Regions from separate parts of the Aminobacter sp. NyZ550 genome, predicted to be linked through region 3. Evidence: riboswitches for the same ligand, from Rfam matches in the RefSeq annotation. Region 3 holds a riboswitch; each other region holds the start of a gene.
What was found. A riboswitch is a leader RNA that binds a small molecule or an ion and turns the genes downstream of it on or off. The one in region 3 is predicted to bind cobalamin.

Region 1 (4,846 bases), on a different replicon from region 3:
GTCGTGGTTGGCGGTGCCGTCGAAGCCGATCACCTTGGTCAGGAAGGCGCTGTCCTTGGCGCAGGCGATCATCTCGTCCATCAGGCGCGTGTCGCACAACGCAATCGTGATCTCTGCCTTGTCGACGATCTTGGCGAGCTCACCGGCGCGCAGCATAGGCATGGTGTTGACGACGACAGCACCTGCCTTGGTCGCGGCCAGCCAGCAGGCGACCATTGCCGGGTTGTTGGCCGAGCGGATCAGCACCCGATTGCCGGGCTTGACGCCGTAGTTTTCGACCAGCGCATGCGCCAGTCGGTTGGTCCAGTCGGACAGCTCCTTGTAGGTGCGGCGTCGGCCGTTGCCGATCAGCGCGGTGTGGTCGCCCAGGCCTTTTTCGACCAGGCGATCGGTCAGCTCGACGGCCGCATTGAGGTGCTCGGGATAGTCGAAGCCGTCGAGCAGAAAGGTCGGCCACTGGTCCTGGGGTGGCAGGTTATCGCGCGTGAAGGTGTCGATATGCGCTGACGGTCCAAGCATTCTGCGGCTGTCCCCTACCTGCTCATCGGCATGACGGAAGCGCCATGCGTGCGTTGGAATGCGTTACTTCGGGGGAAGGTGCTGCGCCGCAACGGGTAGCCGTTCGGCACAGGCCGCGGCTATGCACGATCGACATGCGATCGGCGTCTGGCACAGCGAGACCTCCCACGTTCTCGACTGATGGCTGAGAATTGCACCGGACCAAAATTATTTCAAGCATAAAGTTTCTGCCGCTGGCCCATTGACGCAATCCGGCACGCTGGCCATTGCTATGCGCCTGGATTGCTGCCGCCTTGGAGGGATGCCCGTATGCTCGAACGCCATATCGCCGATTGGGACAACGCCTACACCAATGGCGCCAACATCGCCGGTGGCGATCGTTGGCCTGCTGCATGGGTGGAACCGGCACAGACGTTTCGCGACGCCCTGTCGGCAGATGAGAGAGCGCAGTTCGACATCGCCTATGGTGACAGGCCGCGCAACCTGCTTGACCTGTTCCTGCCTGAAGGCACGCCGAAGGGGCTCGTCGTCTTCGTCCATGGCGGTTACTGGATGGCGCTCGACAAGAGCTACTGGTCGCATCTCGCCAAGGGTTCCATCGACAGCGGCTACGCGGTGGCGATGCCGTCCTACAGCTTGTGCCCGGAAGTCAGGATCGGCGATATCGTGCGCGAGGTCGGTGCGGCGATCGGCAAGGCAGCCGCGTTGGTCGAAGGCTCGATCATGCTGACCGGTCATTCCGCCGGCGGACACCTCGTGTCGCGCATGGTCGCGGCTGCTTCGCCGCTTGCGCCCGATGTGCAGTCTCGTATCCGTCATGTCGTTTCGCTCTCGGGAGTTCATGATCTCAGGCCGCTGATCAACACCGGCATGAACAAGACGCTCCACATCGACGAGACCGAGGCGCTGGCTGAAAGCCCGGCGCTGCTGCGGCCGGTGGACAACGTCCGCATCACCTGCTGGGTCGGCGGTGGCGAGCGCGCCGAGTTCCTGCGCCAGAACGCATTGCTTTCCAATATCTGGACCGGGCTTGGCGCCACCACCGCTACAGTGGTCGAGCCCGACCGGCATCACTTCAGCGTCATCGACGGGCTTGCCGACAAGGATCATGCGCTGACAAGGACCTTGCTCGGCTGAACATGCGCGGATGATACCGACGCGGCCGAAGATGATGTCGATGGCCGTAGCGCGCACATCGTCGGTTCAGTTTCCGCGACCCCGTTGGCAATGTGCAGGTGGCCTCTGTCCACCAGGGGCAGTGCCGTCCAATTGGCGGTCCCATGCAGGGCTTGCCGCGTCCGGGGCGATTGCACAAGTTGCCCTGTTTGTCCGTGTCCAATGATCCTATCTAGTTGAAAATCAATATATTTTATGGACGGTCGCATGATTGCGATTGACAAGCCTCGGCATCCCTGAGTAGCGTCCGCCTCGGAATCGGTTCCGCCGAGAGGCGGATGAAAAGGGAACACGGTGAGGCCGAAGGCCAAATCCGCGACTGCCCCCGCAACTGTAACCGTTGAGCCTCTTCCATCATGCCACTGAACGCATTCGCGCGTTCGGGAAGGCGGAAAAAGGCTGTGACACGGAAGTCAGGAGACCTGCCCGTTCCAGTCACCCATGCTTGTCCACGGGGTGTGGTCAGGCGCGGTCGCTCGTGGCGGTGACATCGAAAGTGTTGCCGCATGCGGAAGGCCGTCGGGTCAATCTTGTCCCAAAGTCTGCCTGCCGACCTGTCTTGCCTGCGGTTTGGAAACCGGGTGCGATCCTTGTCGCGCCCCCCAAACCATTTGAGGGCAGAAATGCAGAGACTTATCCTGGGCATCGGCGCGATCATGCTGGCCATCCCGACACCATCCAGCGCGCAGCAGGCGCCCGCTGCAGGCGGCGTGACCGTGCTGCCGCGCCTGGTCGTTACGCCGCTGCGCCGCGAAACCGCGCTTGTTCGCCCGACGTCGTCGGTCACAGTGATCGACGAGGAAGAATTGCGAAAGTCCGCGGCAGCTGACCTGCCGTCGTTGCTGAAGCACTATGCCGGCGTTTCGATCATCGGCTATGGCGGCCAGGGGGCCTCGTCCAATGTCTATCTGCGCGGCATGTCGGCCGGCCAGACGCTGGTGCTGGTCAATGGCGTCCGCAGTTCGTCGGCGACCAGCGGTACGAGCTCGATCTTCAACATTCCGCTGTCGTCGATCGAGCGTATCGAGATCGCCAAGGGACCGCACTCAGCGCAGTATGGCGCCGATGCCATCGGCGGTGTCGTCAACATCATCACCAAACAGGGCGGCCAGTGTGCCGACGGCCGTAACACCTGCGGCAGCATCACCTCGGGCGTCACGCATCCCTGGGGTGGCTATCTCTCAGGCGATCTGCGCGGACGCACCGAGGACGGCATCGATTACTCCGTCGGTGGCTCCATCCTAGGCACGCGCGGCTACGACTTCACCACGCCGCTGGCCTGGGGACATGAGCCTGACGACGATGGCTTACTGCAAGGCTCGCTCAACGTCGCAGTCGCCAAGGAATATGGCTGGGGCCGGCTATATGCCGATGGCCTGTTTGCCCGGGGCCGCAGCCAGTACGATGCCTCCCCGCCTTCCGCCAATGAAGTTGACACCGACACCTTCGCCGGCAGGATCGGCGCACGGGTGAAGCATTCCGACAGCTGGAGCTCGACCGTCGAACTTTCCGGCAACCTCGACTATTCGAACAATGTCCGTGACGGCGTCGTGGGCAGCAGCGAATTCGACACCAGGCGCTACGGCATCTTCGCGTCGACGGAAAAGTCCTTTGAAACAGGTGAAGTCAGGCATGTCCTGGTCGGCGGTGCCGAGGCCTATCGCGAGGAGGTGGCTTCGACTGTCGATTTCGGTGTCGGCTCGCGCGACCTCGCGGCGGTGTTCGGCCAGTACTCGCTCGACTATGGCGCGCTGACGATCGACAGCGGTCTGCGCTACGATCACAATGAACAGTTCGGAGGCGCCACCACCTACAACATCGATGCCAGCTACGAGCTCGTTCCCGAGCTTGTGGCGCGCGCCTCGTACGGCACCGGCTTCCGGGCGCCGACCTTCAGCGACCTCTATTACCCCAACTACTCCAATCCCAACCTGAAGCCGGAGAAGTCGCGGTCCTATGAGATCGGCATCAACTGGCGTCCAAGCGAGGGGACCGAGCTTGACGTCGCCTTCTACCAGACCTGGCTGACCGACGCGATCGCCTCCAACCCGCCGACCTACCTGCCGTTCAATGTCGCGCGCGCCAAGGTGACCGGTATCGAGGCCAGCCTGTCGCATGCGTTCGACGAGCGCTGGAGTGGCAAGGTTTCGATCGACTACCGCTCGCCGAAGAATGAGGACAACGGCCGCTACATTCCCTATCGCGATCGCTTCAAGGCGGCCGCCGAGGTGAGCTTTGCCGCGACCGACAGCCTCGACCTCACCGCCAAGCTGCTCTACGGCGCGGCGCGCTACGCCAATGCCGCCAACACCGTCAAGCTGCCGGACTATGTGACGGTGGATTTCGCCGCCAACTACACGGTCGACGAGCGGGCGAGCCTGAAGTTTTCGGTCGAGAACCTGTTCGACGAACACTATTCGACCGTCACCAACTATCGCGCGCCGGGCCGAAGCTTCAATCTGAGCTTCACGCGTGTGTTCTGATGCGAGGTAACATGCCCACCAATCGTCTCAGCTGTGCTCGGTTTCGAGCGTGGCTGTCCGCTCTCGCGGGGCTGGCCGCGTTGTCATCAGCGCCGGCAGCCGCCGTGCCGCCGAAGCGCGTCGTGTCGATGAATGTCTGCACCGACCAGCTGGCGATGCTTCTGGCGGCCGAGGGGCAGCTGCATTCAGTGTCTTATCTGGCAAGCGATCCCAACACGTCGGTGCTGGCCGATCGGACCAACGGCTTTGCCGTCAATCATGGCCTTGCCGAGGAAGTGTTTCTGATGCAGCCTGACCTGGTACTCGCCGGAGCCTACACGACACGGACGACGGTTGAGTTGCTGAGGCGCCTCGGCATCCGGGTCGAGGAATTCGCGCCGGACAGCTCCATTGCCGACATCAGGGCCAACATCCTGCGCATGGGAGAGGTCCTGGAGCGGCGCGAAGAAGCGGCAAAACTTGTCGCCGCGCTTGATCGTGGCGTCGCCGAATTGGGCAGGGAAAGCGCCTCGGGCAAGACCGTCGCGACCTACTACGCCAACAGCTACACCTCGGGCACCGGAACGCTCGTCGACGAGATCGTCAAGCTTTCCGGACTGGTCAATATTGCAGACAAGCTCGGGCTCAGCGGCACGGCGCGGTTGCCGCTGGAGATGCTAGTGCTGGCC
Region 2 (4,846 bases), 430 kb from region 3:
ACGACATCTGGGACTACGACGTTCCCGCCCAGCCGGCGCTCTACGACGTGCCGGATGGCAAGGGCGGCACGGTTCCGGCGCTGATCCAGATCACCAAGCGCGGGCAGATCTTCATGCTCGACCGCCGCGACGGCAAGCCGATCGCCGAGGTCGAGGAGCGCGCCGTTCCGCAGACCGGCGGCGTGCCGGAGGACTTCCTGTCGCCGACTCAGCCCTATTCGGTCGGCATGCCGGCGATCGGTGCGGAGCCGTTCGCCGAGGCCAAGATGTGGGGTGCGACGCCTTACGACCAGCTCTACTGCCGCATCGAGTTCAAGAAGATGCGCTACGAGGGCGAATTCACGCCTCCCGGCCTGACGCGTTCGATCATCTTTCCAGGCTACTATGGCGGCATGAACTGGGGCAGTGCGGCGATCGACGAGGCCCGGGGGTTGCTGATCGTCAACGACATCCGCATGCCGCAGTTCGCCCAGCTGATGCCGCGCGAGGAGACCGACAATTATGGCGGCTCGGCAGCCCATGACGGCCTGTCGCAGCAGAAGGGCACGCCCTATGGCGCGCTGAAGAACGGCTTCATGTCGCCGCTCGGCGTTCCCTGTCACCAGCCGCCTTATGGCACCTTCACCGGCATCGACCTCAAGACCCGCCAGATCGCCTGGCAGGTTCCGGCGGGCACGCTGCAGGATACCGGTCCGCTTGGCATGAAAACCGGCCTGCAGATCCCGATCGGCATGCCGACGCTGGGCGGTCCGATCGCGACGTCAGGCGGCCTCGTCTTCTACGCCGGCACGCAGGACTATTATCTGCGTGCACTCGACGTGGAGACGGGCAATGAGTTGTGGAAGGGCCGGCTGCCTGTCGGCGCCCAGTCTACGCCAATGACCTTCGTCTCGCATGAGAGCGGAACGCAATATGTGGTCATCTCGGCCGGCGGGGCGCGCCAGTCGCCTGACCGCGGCGACTACATCGTCGCCTACAGGCTGCCCAGGCAGAACTGAGTCTGGGCGCATCGACATCGGAAGGGGCGCCTCGGGCGCCCTTTTCATTTCTGGCCGGCAAGGGCGGTACCCGTGCGACGAACGGGTACCCGCCAGTAGCCGTGCTCGCCCAGCGCAGCGTGCCCCCCGGCCTGCGCGTCATCGGCGAAGCCGAGGGCCTGCCGCCGCTGCCCGAGATGGAAATCGGCATATTGCGCAACCCGCAGGCCGCCAATTCGGCAGTCGACCGGCTCTACGAATTTCTCCGACGCGACCTCACCCAGCAATCCTGATCGTCTCAGCTAGCGCCTTGCGCACTTCTCCTATGCGCCAGGTGCATTGCTGCAATGCGGCAACGTCGCTTGTGCCGCGCCGGACATGAGGAAATTGTGCATCTAAATCGTTTCAGCTCCCCTGAGTCCGCCCATGCCCTTGCCGATCCTCGCTCTGGCCGTTGCATCCTTTTGCATCGGCACCACCGAATTCGTGATCATGGGGCTGTTGCCGGAGGTCGCCGCCGACCTCGGCGTGTCGATCCCGGCCGCCGGTCTTCTGGTCACCGGCTACGCGCTCGGCGTCGTCGTCGGCGCCCCGATCATCGCGGTGGGCACAGCGAAACTGCCGCGCAAACCGGTGCTGATCGGGCTCGCCATGATGTTCGTCTTCGGCAACCTGCTCTGCGCCATCGCCCCCACTTACTGGACGCTGATGATCGCCCGCGTCATCACCGCCTTTGGTCACGGCGCCTTCTTCGGCATCGGCTCGGTGGTGGCGGCAAGCCTGGTCCCAACCAACAAGCGCGCCAGCGCAATTGCGTTGATGTTTGCCGGCCTGACATTGGCGAACATCCTCGGCGTTCCCGGCGGCACGGCACTCGGCGAAGCCTATGGCTGGCGCGCCACCTTCTTTGCCGTCGTCGTCATCGGCCTGCTCTCGGTGGCGGCCATAGCCTGGCTGGTCCCTGCGGGCGTCGCCCCTCCCGGCAAGGGCGGGGTATCAGGCGAGGTCAAGGTGCTGGGCAAGCTCCAGGTATGGCTCGCCATGATCATCTCGGCGCTCGCCTCGGGCAGCCTGTTTGCCGTCTTCACCTACATCAAGCCGATCCTGACCGACGTCAGCGGCCTCTCGGTTGAATCGGTCACTTGGGCGCTTTTGCTGTTCGGCGGCGGCATGACCATCGGCAACATCATCGGCGGCAAGCTGGCCGACTGGAAGCTGATGCCCACAGCCATCGGCGCGCTGGTGGTGATGGCGGCGATCCACGTCGCCTTCGCCGAACTCAGCTCTTCGGCGCCAGCGGCTATCCTGCTCGTCTTCATGTGGGGCGTCATCACCTTCGTCATCGTGCCGCCGATGCAGATGCGCGTCGTCGAAACCGCTTCGGAGGCACCGAACCTCGCGGCCACCCTCAACCAGGGCGCCTTCAACGCCGGCAACGCCGCCGGCGCCTGGGCCGGTGGTGCTGCGATTTCGATGGGCGTGAGCTATGCCGACCTGCCCTTCGTCGGCGCGGCCATCGCACTGTCTGCCTTCGGCGTCGCGCTCATTTCCTTCGCGCTCGACCGGCGTGACGCAATTCAGCAGCCGGCATGACGCTTTAGCGCCCGGCATGACGCTTTAGCGATTGTCAGCAACCCGTCGCTGCTGTAGCCACGACAGCGATGGTTCCTGCTATCCGGTTCGGGCAGCAGGTTAAATGGGAACACGGTGAGACGTCCCCGACGCGAAACCGTGGCTGCCCCCGCAACTGTGAGCGGATAGCAATTCGGAAACATGCCACTGGCCGAAAGGCCGGGAAGGCTCCGAGGAGCGATCACCCGCAAGCCAGGAGACCTGCCATCATCCGATTAACTCAACCGGCCGGGGTGTGCCGCGGAGATGATGATGGTTGCGACTGCCTTCTTCGGTACCGGCGCGCTTTCCGGATCGTTCTGCTGCCTCCGCCCGACCGCGGAGACAGGGCATGCTCGATCGCGTCCACGCCGCTAGCCGCCTTGTAGGCACCACCCCGGCACTGCTCGAACTCGATGGCGTCAGCTGGGGCCCTCGTGTTTCGCAGCCGATCCTCGAGCCGATCAGCCTTGCGGTTGCGCCGGGCGAGTTGCTCGCCATCGTCGGCCCCAACGGCGCCGGCAAGTCGAGCCTGCTGCGCTGCCTCTACCGCTACCACAAGCCGACTTCGGGCACTGTCCGCCTCGACGGCACCGACATCTGGAAGATGAAGCCGCGCGACTGCGCCCGCCGTATCGCGACCGTGCTTCAGGAAAGCGCCTCGGACTTCGGCCTGACCGTCGCAGAAATCATCGAGTTGGGCCTGACCCCGCATGTCACGAGTTTCGGCACCAGCGACCGCGACTACGACCAAGTCGAGGCAGCCCTTGCCCTGCTCGGCCTGACCGCACTCGCTGCGCGCGACCTCTGCTCGCTGTCGGGCGGCGAAAAGCAGCGCGTGATGATCGCCCGGGCATTGATGCAGCGACCCGACCTTCTGATCCTCGACGAACCGACCAACCACCTCGACATCCGCCACCAGCTCGAAGTGCTGGAGCTGCTCGGCAATCTCGGCTGCACCGTGATCGTTTCCCTGCACGATTTGGCGCTCGCCTCGGCCCATGCCGACCGCGTGCTTGTCATGGACGGAGGCCGCGCCATTGCCTGCGGCGCGCCCGCCGACATCCTGACGCCCGATCGCATACGTGACAGCTTTTCCGTCGGAGCGACCCTCGACGACCATCCCGTCACCGGTCGTCCACGCTTTTCCTTCCACCTCGAACGCTGAACATCAAGGAGCCTCCATGCGCCTGCCCATCATCGCCGCCGCCCTGCTCGCTACCTGCGCAACAGCTATGGCCAGCGGCTTCCCCGTCACCGTCAAGAGCTGCAACCGCGACGTCACCTTCGAGGCCGCGCCCAAGCGCGCCGTCTCGCACGACGTCAACCTGACCGAGATGATGCTGGCGCTCGGCCTCACCGACCACATGGCCGGCTATTCCGGCATCTCCGGCTGGAAGACGCTGAGCGAGGATTTGCGCAAGGGCGTCGGCGAACTGCCCGAACTCGCCCCACAATACGTCAGCAAGGAAGTGCTGCTCGGCGCCGACACCGACCTGTTCTTCGCCGGCTGGAACTACGGCATGAAGGTCGGCGGCGACGTCACTCCGGATACGCTCGCGCCCTTCAAGATCGCTGTCTACGAGCTGACCGAAAGCTGCATCCACATCATGAAGAAGGACAAGTCGTCGCTTCAGGACATGTATGCCGACCTGCTCAATCTCGGCGCCATTTTTGGTGTGCGCGAGAAGGCGGAGGTCCTGGTGGCAGGCTATGAGAAGGAACTCGCCGACTTCCAGGGCGAGCTGCCCAAGCTCGACAAGCCGGTCAACGTGTTCATCTACGATTCCGGCGAGCAGAAGCCGTTTACCGCCGGACGATACGCCATGCCGACCGCCATTATCGAGGCAGCCGGCGGCAAGAACATCGTCGACGACGTCGAGTCGAGCTGGGTCGAGATCGGCTGGGAGCCGGTCATCGAGCGCAATCCCGACATGGTGGTGATCGTCAACTACGGTGAGGTAACTGCCGAGCAGAAGATCGACTACATGCGCACCAACCCGGCCTTCAAGGACATCGAGGCAGTGAAGAACAACCGCTTCTTCGTGCTCGAATACAACGAGGCGACGCCGGGACCGCGCAACATTGCGGCGATCAAGCGGCTGGCCGCCGCGATGCGGGCCGACTGAGCCGTGTCGCATCGCCACCTCGTCACAGGGCCAAGACACGTCCTGATCCACGCCATGCCGGCCCTGATACCGGGGCTGGCCGTGGTGCTTGTGATAGGCATGATCATTGCCGTCGGCGTCGGCCCGGTG
Region 3 (4,846 bases):
ACCATGAGCAGCGTCACCAGCCCCGTCTCGGCGATGCCGACGATGGCAACGCCGCCGGCGACGAGCAGCAGCACAAGCAGCGACCACAAGATGACAGCCGCCTTGCGATAGCCGGCTCGGTGGTAGAGGCTGGAAATGCCGTCGGATTGGCCACGCGCCAAACCGGCACTGCTTGCGATGTCCATGGTCTAGAGCGCATCCTGTTTAATCTGGGTCATAGCCGGCTGCCTTGAAGTAGTTGGCGCATTCTGCGGGGGTGAAGAGTTCGATGACCGATCCGACCGCGTCCCACAGTGCCGCGATCGTTCTCTCGGCCTTTGCGCGCAGCAGAGCCTTGAGCTTCGAGAATGCGTTCTCGATGGGGTTGAAGTCGGGACTGTAGGGCGGCAGGTAGAGCAGTCTCGCGCCGGCAGCCTCGATCGCATCGCCAATGCCGGCAGCCTTGTGAGCGGGCAGATTGTCCATGATGACGACATCGCCGGGCTTGAGCGTCGGGACCAGTACTTGCTCGACATAGGCGAGGAACACGTTGCCGTTCATGGCGCCGTCGTAGACGAAGGGCGCGGTCATGCCTGTCAGCCGCAGCGCTCCGGTGAAGGTGGTGGTCTTCCAGTGGCCATGCGGCACACCGGCACGGCAACGCTCGCCGCGTGGCGCTCTTCCGCGCAGGCGGGCCATCTTGGTCGATAGTCCGGTTTCATCAATGAACACCAACTGCGCCGGCTCGAGGTCGAGTTGGCCGTCGAACCAGGCACGGCGGCGCATCAGGATGTCGGGGCGGTCCTGCTCCAATGCGTGCGCGGACTTTTTTTATACGTCCAGCCGCGCCGGCCAAGCCAGGCGCTCAGCGCGCTGCGGCTGATCCGCACCGACTGTTCCCCCTCCAGGCGAGCCACCATCTCGTTGAGCGTGATGTCCTTGTGCTCCTCGATCATCCCGACGATGAAGCCTTCATGCGCGTCGAGACTGGAAGCGCGGCGGCGGCCCTGCGGCCGCGGCGCCAGTTCGCCGATCTTCGCCCGCGCAATCCAGCGGATCGCACTCGATACGCCCACCCCGAACCGCGCCGCCGCCTTGCGCGCCGACATGCCTTCGTCTGAAGCCTTCAAGACCCGCAACCGAAGATCTCCGCTCAGTGCCTTCCCCATACTCCACCTCCATCGAGATAGATGTTGAATCAGCACCGAACGCGCCCGTCACTTCACAATCGATTCATCGATTGCGGGACGTGCTCTAGGCTCCGGATTGAGAGGGTACGCCGCCGCCTGCCGGGCGGCGGCGTGCTGGTCGATCAGTTGGAGGCTGTGCCCTGGTAGGTCATGCCGCCCTGGAACGGCAGCCCCTGGTAGATCTCGATCCATTCCTTCATCGCAGCCTCGGGATCGACGTCGGTGAAGAGGTCGGGATAGAGCCACTTGGCGACCTGCAGCGCGCCGGTGACCTTGGACGAGCCGCCGGCGAGGTAGTAGTTGATCAGGCGGACATCGCCCGCCTGCCCTGCCGGCGTGCCTGATATTTCCTCGCGCGCGACGATCGCCCTCCAGCTCTCGGCGAATTTTGCCTCCGGGATGGTCTGGTAGGAGCCGGGCTGCAGCTTGATCACCAGGTCGGGCTTGCGCGCGATGATCTCCTCGGGATCGACGGTGAAGCTGTTTTCGTTGCCGCGCGACGACGGCTCCTTCTTGATGTCGATGTCGCCGAAGACATTGGTGCCGCCGCCGGCCTCGATCATGTCGTGCCAGCCTGAGCCGGGCGTGACGGTCACGAGATCACGGACCTCTTCAAGATAAACCTTCTTGCGCTCGACGCCCTTCAGACGCTCGGCCAGCAGGTCCATGTACCTGGTGTAGTAGGCGTTCAGCGCATCGGCCTTTTCCTTCTCGTCGAACAGCTTGCCGAACAATGTCACGTTTTCGACATGCTGCAGCGTGTCCCAGGCGGTGACGACCAGCACCGGAATGTCGAAGGCTTCGAGCTGCTTGGCTGCCTCCTCATAGACGCCGTTGCGAGGGATGATGACCAGGTCCGGCTTGAGCGCAACGATCGCCTCGTAATTGGGCTGCGTCTGGCCTTGGCCGACAATGTCGGCTTCCTTGAACTGCGGCCAGTAGGTCGGATCCCGCATCGTGCTGGCATCGACGCCAACGACCTTGTCGATGGCGCCAATGGCGCGGGCGAACTCGACCGCGTAGCGGTTGAAGATCACCGCCCGCTTGATCGGCAGTTCCAGCTCGACCTTTCGGCCGGCATCGTCGGTGAAGCTTTCCGCGGCCGCCGGCGCAAGGCCAATGGCGGATGCCGCGGCGAGCCCGAGCCAAAGGATCCAATGTCTGATGTTCATGATCTCTCCTTGCTTGAAAGGGGTGCGCAACGCCTGGCGTTGCCATGCCCGGAAGGCGTCCGGGACAATAGGTCGAGGCGCGATGCCACGGCAGCAGGCAACGAATGCGTCTGCCCAAACTTTCGATATTCTGGGGAAACCGTTCTTCCCGACATCGCCGCGCCAACCTCTGCCTGCCCTGGCGTGGATGCGGAAATGCAGACCTGGCGAAAGCCGCAAACGGGCTTCCGAACCGGAACCGGCATTCCTGTGGCACACCCCGACCACGGAATCTCACTCTGTCAGGCAGGTCTCCTGGCTCGCGGGTCGTAGCCTTGTCGCCCGTCTTCCCGGCACGAATGCCAGTGACACAGGGGCAATAGGCTCACCGCTTACAGTTGCGGGACAGCTCCGGTTTCGCACCGGATTCCCTCTTAGCTTCCACCTCGCGGCGGAAGACCATGACGGCGCCAACCTATCGACGGCCAAGGTAAAGTCAAGTTGCCATCCGGGACTATACAGGGCGGCATTTGCCTGAGCCGCGACGATGCTGAGACCAGGTTGCGCGGAACTGCAGGCAGCGCAAACTGTTCTCCGGCTCAGCGAGCCGGCGAAACGGTCACCGAGACGATCTGGAACGGCACCGCACCATAGGTGGCGACCGTCTGCTCATGCTCCCACGCGCGGAACTGTCGCGACGGCCGCGCCGACAGCACCAACGCGCCATCCGCCTGGTCCGGCCGGATGGTACCGCGAAACCGCAAGGTCAGCCGGCCGCCTGATTTACCCAGCTTGCGATAGCGCAGCCGCGCGAAATGGCATTCGCCGCCATTCAGCTCCATCTCGATGCGACGGCGCACCGGCGGCACGTCCAGCCGCACGACGATGTCGATCTCGGCAGGCGCACCGCCAACTGCCGCCGGCGGCAACGGCACCTGCTGCGCCAGTGCCGGGGTGACCTGCCCCGCACCATCGCCCGCCTGTGTGCGCCGACCGTGCCAGACGACGCCGGGCAGCTCGCGCTCACGGACAGCGCGTTTCTTGCGCATGCGCAACTGCTTGGCGACACCGCGTGACAGCCAGGTCAGACCCTTGAAGTCGGTCCGCGGCTTGGCCTGCAGCAAGGCAGCGATACGGGCGGCGCCGGCGCGATCGGCCATGTCGACCACCTGCTCCAGCACATCGTCGGGAACCGGCACCGACATCTCTGCTTTCAGATAGCTCAGCGCCACCGCCGTCGGCACGGCAAGGTGCCTGCGGGCGACGACGTCGCAAAGCACGGCCCAGTCGACGCCGCCGGCGCGGATCGCCGAGGCCGTGTCGACCAGCCAGTCGCTGTGGGTATGAGCGTCGAGGCCGCCATGGCCGATCGCCAGCGTCACCCGGTCGGCGGTCGAAGGGACCAGCACGTCGAGACTGGTGAAGGAGGCCGGCGTGGCGCGCTGCCAAACCGCAGCGTCGTCCGCCTCATCTGCCTGCGACCAGTCATAAGCGACCTGGTGCAGATCGATGTCGCCATAGCTGCCCTTGAAGAAATTCATCGACCGCACCGCAGCTAACCGCGGCTTGAGATATTGGGGACTGACCCCTGTCGACACCTGCCAGTCGCCATGACGCAGCATGTCGAAGGCGGCCACCATGTGCTCGGGGTGCACAAGGATGTCGATGTCGTGCGCCACCCGACCGCGCTGTGCCGCCGGCTCCACCGCGATGCGGCTCGCGCCCTTGAGCAGCATGATCGGCACGCCGGCCGCGACGATGGCCCTCAGTGCGGGCTCGGCCTCGCGCATGGCAAGCCGCGACTTGGTCCACAGCATCTTCTGCAGGCCAGCGAGACGCGGATAGGCGGGATGCATCGCCAGCGCCTTGCCGAACCGGTCGGCGATCGCGGCAAGCAGCCTGTGCTCGCGGAACTCGACGGCATCGATGTCGTTGGCATCGAGCCACCGCAAGGCCTGCGTCTGCGCGACCGCATGGTCCGGCAACAGCACCGCCTTGAGCAACTGGTCGAGACCGTTTGTCGGCCATGCCCAGCCATAGTCGGGGAAGCGCCGGCCGATGCGGCGTGACGTGGATGCCATCAGCCCTGTCCGGCGTTCTTGAGCTTGCGCCGCAGCATGGCCATTCTTGCGACCTCGAGATAGCCGCGGTCGCGCTCGGGATCGCGGCCGTAGGACATGCTTCCCGGCAGGATCCGGCGCAGGGCCAGGACCTCATCGATCATGCCGAGCTGGTGGCCGTCTTCGCGGGCCCGGCCAAGCCAGTCGACCATTTCACCGCGGTTGCCTGGCGGGTCGATCACCGGGCCGACGGAAAGCGCCACCTGGCTACGGACCAACATCGTCGTGCGCGACCAGCCGGGCGTCACCTTGCCGGTGCCATCGTCTGGTTCGCCATGCCGAAAGGTTCGCCACTGCGTGAACACGGCAGCCAGCTGCGGCGCCTCTTCCAGCCTGCGAAACTGACGCTCGATCTTGTCGCCAAGCCACAGATCGTCGGCGTCGACAGTTGCAATGAAGGGCGCCC
Region 4 (4,846 bases), 180 kb from region 3:
CGCGTCTTCCCTGGTGATCATGCCGAGATCGCCGTGAATGGCTTCCGAAGGATGGACGAAATAGGCCGGAGTCCCGGTGGAGGCGAAGGTCGCCGCCAGCTTGGAGCCGATATGCCCACTTTTGCCGACGCCGGTGATGATCGCCCGGCCGCTGAGCTGGCCCAGGATCGAGACAGCCCTGGCGAATGGCTCGGCGAGCGGGCCTTCAAGCGCTGCGACAAGCGCGGCGATGCCGGCCTGCTCGATGGTGACGGTGCGGAGCGCGGAGGCGATCGACGCCTGCCCGTCCGGCTCTTTTTTCAGCGATCCAGCGTGCATGGCGCATGCGTTAGCGCGTCGGCGTGCGGCTGTCCATGATTATCCGCCCAAAACGAGGCCTCTCAGGGCGTGCGGGAAACGCTCCGTTAACCATGGCGATTTACCAGTTGGTAAGTGCGACGCCCTTGCGTCGGCGAAGCAGTGGGAAAGATGGCGCAGATCAGGCCGGAGCAACGGACACAGACCACGGCACTCCGCATCTTGCTGGCGACGGCAAGCGTGGCGACGTTGCTGTGCGCCGCACCGCTGCATGCCCAGGAAACCGCCTTGCGCGGACCGGTCAGCGAAGACGACATCAACAACACCCTGCGGCTTTACAAAAGGCGCCCTGCGGCCGAGCAGGCGCAGGACCAGGCACCGGCCTACCAGCCGGTCAGCCCCGGCGCGATTCCAACCCAGGCTGACGCTGAGGCCACCGATTTGTTCAGCGAACCGCCCAACGCCGACGGCACATCGGCCGGCTCCTTGCCATCCGCCCGTCCGCCCACGACCGCGCGCCAGCGCGCCCGCGAGGCACGCGAGCGGCTGGCCGGCACCGCCGCGCCGACGGCTGCCGAGCGGCCAGCAGTGCCGGCAGCCGACGAAGAGCTGACCACCGGCACCGTGCGCCAGGGCACCGTCGATTCCGAAACGGAGATCGAGAACGGACCCGAAGCCGAGCGCCAGCGCGCCATCGAAGGCCGCAGGCCTCAGCCGGATGCGAACCCGTTCGAGCCGACTGGCATCCGTTTCGGCACCTTCGTTCTGAAGCCGAGCCTTGAACAGGGCGTCACCGCGACGTCGAATGCGGATTCCAGCTTTAACGGAAAGTCGGCCGTTCTGTCCGAGACGACCCTCAGGCTGAACGCCGCGTCCGATTGGGAGAGCCATTCGGCGACCATCGACGCCTATGGCAACTACCGAAAATCCATCTCCGGCCAGGAGGTCAAGGATCTCAGCGGCGGCATCGACGGGCGGCTGCAGCTCGATCTCGCCGACGACATGCGCGCATTGGCGCGGCTCGGCTACAGCATGCGCCCGGAATCGACGTCGTCGCCCGTGGTCATCTCCGGCACCGCCGAGCGGCCGACCCTGCACACGCTGAACGGCGCGCTGGGTGTCGAAAAGGCCGTCGGCAAGTTCCGCTTCGGAGTGACCGGCGAAGCTGTCGACGAAAGCTACAGCGACGCCGAACTGACCGACGGCACCACGCTCTCACAGAAGGACCGCGACTCCAGACTCTATACCGGCAAGGTCCGCGTCGGCTACGAGGTCTCACCGGCGTTGACGCCCTTTGGCGAGGTCGAATTCGGCCGCCGGGTCTATGACCTGCGCTTCGACACCGCCGGTTTCGAGCGCTCGTCCAAGCGTACCGGCGCCCGCGCCGGCGTCGAGATCGACATGGGCGAAAAATTCGGCGGCGAGATTTCGGCCGGCTGGATTTCGGAGGATTTCGACGACGACCGGCTGAAGACGGTTTCCGCCGCGACGATTGCCGCTGATCTCAGATGGTCGCCGATGCGCGGCACGATCGTCGGCCTGACCGGCGAAACCCTGGTCGAAGGTTCGACCACTGCCGGCGACAGCGGTTCGGTGCTCTACAACGGCCGCCTCAGCGTCGAACGGCAGATCCGTTCCAACCTGACTGCATTCCTCGCCGGCGGCGTCGGCTACCGCGACTATGCCAGCTCGAACGACCACGAGCTGAGGCTCAGCGCCGAAGCGGGCCTGACCTGGTGGCTCAACCGCTACGCCGGCCTGACCGGCAAGCTGCGCCATGAGACCTTCGACAGCACCTTGCCGTTCCGCGACGCCAAGACCAACAGCGTCTTCGTCGGGTTGAAAATCCAGCGCTAACCTGCTTGGGGCAAACCGCCGATCGCGGCGGCTGCGGCCCTCAAGGCCGTCTCCCCCTGCCCCGCATAGACCTCGCTCATGATCAGCTCGGCAAGCGGCAGACGGCATCCCCAGCCATGGCGCTCGAGATCGGGCTTGTCGGCGAATTCGCTGACGTGGCCGACGCAGAGATAGGCCACCGGCACGACGTGATCGGGAATGCCTAGCAACTGCTTCAGCGCCTCGCGATCGAGGATGCTGACCCAGCCGACGCCTATGCCCTCGGCACGCGCGGCGAGCCAGAAATTCTGAACTGCGCAGACGGTGCTGAAGAGGTCCATCTCGGGATTGTGCCATCGCCCGAGCGGAGAGTTTGCCGAACGGCTGCGGTCGCAGGTGATGACCAGGTTGAGCGGGCTTTCGCAGATGCCTTCGAGCTTGAGCTTGCGGTACAGCTGCCGCCGCTCCTCGGCGATCTCAGGCAGTTCCTGCTGCCGCGCCGCAAAGAACAGGTCGCGGACCCGCTCGCGTCGTTCGCGATCTCTGATGACGATGAAGTTCCACGGCTGCATGAAGCCGACCGACGGCGCGTGATGGGCAGCCAGCAGCAGCCGCGCCAGCACATCGTCGTCGATCGGATCAGGCAGAAAATGGCTGCGAACGTCGCGGCGCGTGAAGATGGCGCGGTAAACGGCATCCTGTGCGGCGATATCGAAACAGCCTGAAACGGCCTTCAACTGGTCAGCAAGCATCGCATATCCCCTGGCGAGCATGTCGGTTCCCTCCGCCTGACCATGCGGAGGTCGATGTCTGCCGGGCCGGTCTTCTGGCTCGAGTTCAACCCGTCTGCGGCGCCTTCCCGTTGGATGAACAGTGGCCTCTGCCGATACGGTCCCTCTTACAGCGTTGGGCACGCCACGGATTTGCACCGTGTTCCCGATTCTCCCGCATCGCTGCGGGCACCTGGCAGGGTATTTCTAGCGGCAGCAGCGGCCGAAAGCCATCGCACCGTGCGTCCAAGCCTGACGCACAGGCGACATGTGGCTTATTTGCCCAGCTTGATCTCGCCGAGCAGCCCTTCGATGACGCCGGCCATGCTCCTGCTGAGATCGGAGCGCGACAAGGCAAAGGCAACGTTGGCTTCGACGAAACCTTCCGGCGAGCCGCAGTCGAAGGTGCGGCCGCGATAATGATAGCCGTAGAACGACTGCATCTTCTCGAGCTTGAGCATGGCGTCGGTCAGCTGGATCTCGTCGCCGGCGCCACGCTCCTGGCTTGCCAGGATCTTGAAAATCTCCGGCTGCAGAATGTAGCGGCCATTGATGAACAGGTTCGAGGGTGCCGTGCCCTGCTTGGGCTTTTCCACCATGCCCTCGATCTCGAAGCCGGTGTGAACCGACTTGCCCTTGCCGACGATGCCGTATTTGTGCGCCTCGGCCGGGTCGCATTCCTGGACGGCGATGATGTTGTTGCCGGTCTCGGCATAGAGCTCGACCATCTCGCGCATGCAGCTCTTTTCCGACTGCATGATCATGTCGGGCAACAGCAGCGCGAAGGGCTCGTCGCCGACCAGCTCGCGCGCACACCACACTGCGTGGCCAAGGCCGAGCGGTACCTGCTGTCGCGTGAACGAGGTCTGGCCCGGGGCCGGCTGCAACCGCTGCAGGCGCTCCAGTTGCTCGGTCTTGCCGCGCTGGGCCAGCGTATCATAAAGTTCGAACTGGACGTCGAAATGGTCTTCGATGACCGCCTTGTTGCGGCCCGTGACAAAGATGAAATGTTCGATGCCCGCTTCGCGCGCCTCGTCGACCACGTACTGGATCACAGGGCGATCGACCACAGTCAGCATTTCCTTGGGGATAGACTTGGTGGCAGGCAGAAAACGCGTGCCAAGGCCCGCGACCGGAAAAACTGCCTTGCGAACTCTTTTCATTGCGTGGTCGTCCGATAGAGGGATGTATCGGACGCCAACTTTGCCACGCCCGAATTGATGAATACTGAATGCGTTCACATATTCGGCGACAGCGGGCAAGACCATTGATCACGCGATCTTGATTGTCCGAACAGCTAGGTGGACAATCCCTCAACCCGCTTTTCGTTCCCCAACGGGTCTATGGTAAACTGATTGATAACCGGCATCGGCGATGAATCGTGTTTCTGATCTCTCCAAGGAGGAAAGAATGCCCCTTCGCAAGACCGCCAAAGGCCTCCTGAGCGCCGCTGCCCTTTCGCTGGCATTGATGCTTCCGGCCGGCCCGGCGGCCGCCGAAGCCGGTTTCCAGCGCTGGGTGGCGAGCTTCCGCTCCGTCGCCGCAGACAACGGGATTTCCGGTTCGACCTATGACCGCGCCTTTCGTGGCGTGACCTCGGCCGACCCCGAAGTACTTGAAAAGGCCCGCTTTCAGCCCGAATTCACCGCGCCCGTCTGGGACTATTTCGACAATCGCGTCCATGACCAGTCAATTGCTGTCGGTCGCGAGATGGCGCGCAAGTGGAAACCCTGGCTCGACCGCATCGAGGCCAAGTATGGCGTCGACCGCTACATCCTGCTCGCCATCTGGTCGATGGAATCGAACTACGGCGAGATTCTCAAGAACGACAAGGTGATGCGCAATGTCGTGCGGTCGCTGGCGACGCTCGCCTATGGCGACCAGCGCCGGGCGAAGTTCGCCCGCACCCAGCTGATCGCGGCGCTGAAGATCCTGCAGCGCGG

Region 1: another riboswitch for cobalamin. It lies ahead of N7E70_RS29260 (TonB-dependent receptor domain-containing protein); the one in region 3 lies ahead of N7E70_RS09110 (ABC transporter substrate-binding protein).
Region 2: another riboswitch for cobalamin. It lies ahead of N7E70_RS11105 (ABC transporter ATP-binding protein); the one in region 3 lies ahead of N7E70_RS09110 (ABC transporter substrate-binding protein).
Region 4: another riboswitch for cobalamin. It lies ahead of bluB (5,6-dimethylbenzimidazole synthase); the one in region 3 lies ahead of N7E70_RS09110 (ABC transporter substrate-binding protein).

What each region holds. Positions count from the first base shown of each region.
Region 1 is NZ_CP114191.1:428,346-433,191, reverse strand. Features, by position in the region: gene N7E70_RS29270 (AMP-binding protein) at 1-519, opposite strand, end outside; gene N7E70_RS29265 (alpha/beta hydrolase) at 829-1,656, shown strand; cobalamin riboswitch at 1,938-2,139, shown strand; gene N7E70_RS29260 (TonB-dependent receptor domain-containing protein) at 2,319-4,178, shown strand; gene N7E70_RS29255 (ABC transporter substrate-binding protein) at 4,190-4,846, shown strand, end outside.
Region 2 is NZ_CP114190.1:2,253,268-2,258,113, reverse strand. Features, by position in the region: gene N7E70_RS11120 (membrane-bound PQQ-dependent dehydrogenase, glucose/quinate/shikimate family) at 1-998, shown strand, start outside; gene N7E70_RS11115 (hypothetical protein) at 1,100-1,270, shown strand; gene N7E70_RS11110 (MFS transporter) at 1,404-2,570, shown strand; cobalamin riboswitch at 2,623-2,832, shown strand; gene N7E70_RS11105 (ABC transporter ATP-binding protein) at 2,941-3,756, shown strand; gene N7E70_RS11100 (ABC transporter substrate-binding protein) at 3,773-4,717, shown strand; gene N7E70_RS11095 (FecCD family ABC transporter permease) at 4,772-4,846, shown strand, end outside.
Region 3 is NZ_CP114190.1:1,825,091-1,829,936, reverse strand. Features, by position in the region: gene N7E70_RS09120 (FecCD family ABC transporter permease) at 1-185, opposite strand, end outside; one part of gene N7E70_RS09115 (IS630 family transposase) at 205-812, opposite strand; one part of gene N7E70_RS09115 (IS630 family transposase) at 812-1,148, opposite strand; gene N7E70_RS09110 (ABC transporter substrate-binding protein) at 1,292-2,341, opposite strand; cobalamin riboswitch at 2,610-2,799, opposite strand; gene N7E70_RS09105 (nucleotidyltransferase family protein) at 2,920-4,401, opposite strand; gene N7E70_RS09100 (glycosyltransferase family 2 protein) at 4,401-4,846, opposite strand, start outside.
Region 4 is NZ_CP114190.1:2,008,750-2,013,595, reverse strand. Features, by position in the region: gene N7E70_RS09940 (KpsF/GutQ family sugar-phosphate isomerase) at 1-318, opposite strand, end outside; gene N7E70_RS09935 (outer membrane beta-barrel protein) at 469-2,154, shown strand; gene bluB (5,6-dimethylbenzimidazole synthase) at 2,151-2,906, opposite strand; cobalamin riboswitch at 2,933-3,115, opposite strand; gene galU (UTP--glucose-1-phosphate uridylyltransferase GalU) at 3,179-4,066, opposite strand; gene N7E70_RS09920 (lytic murein transglycosylase) at 4,314-4,846, shown strand, end outside.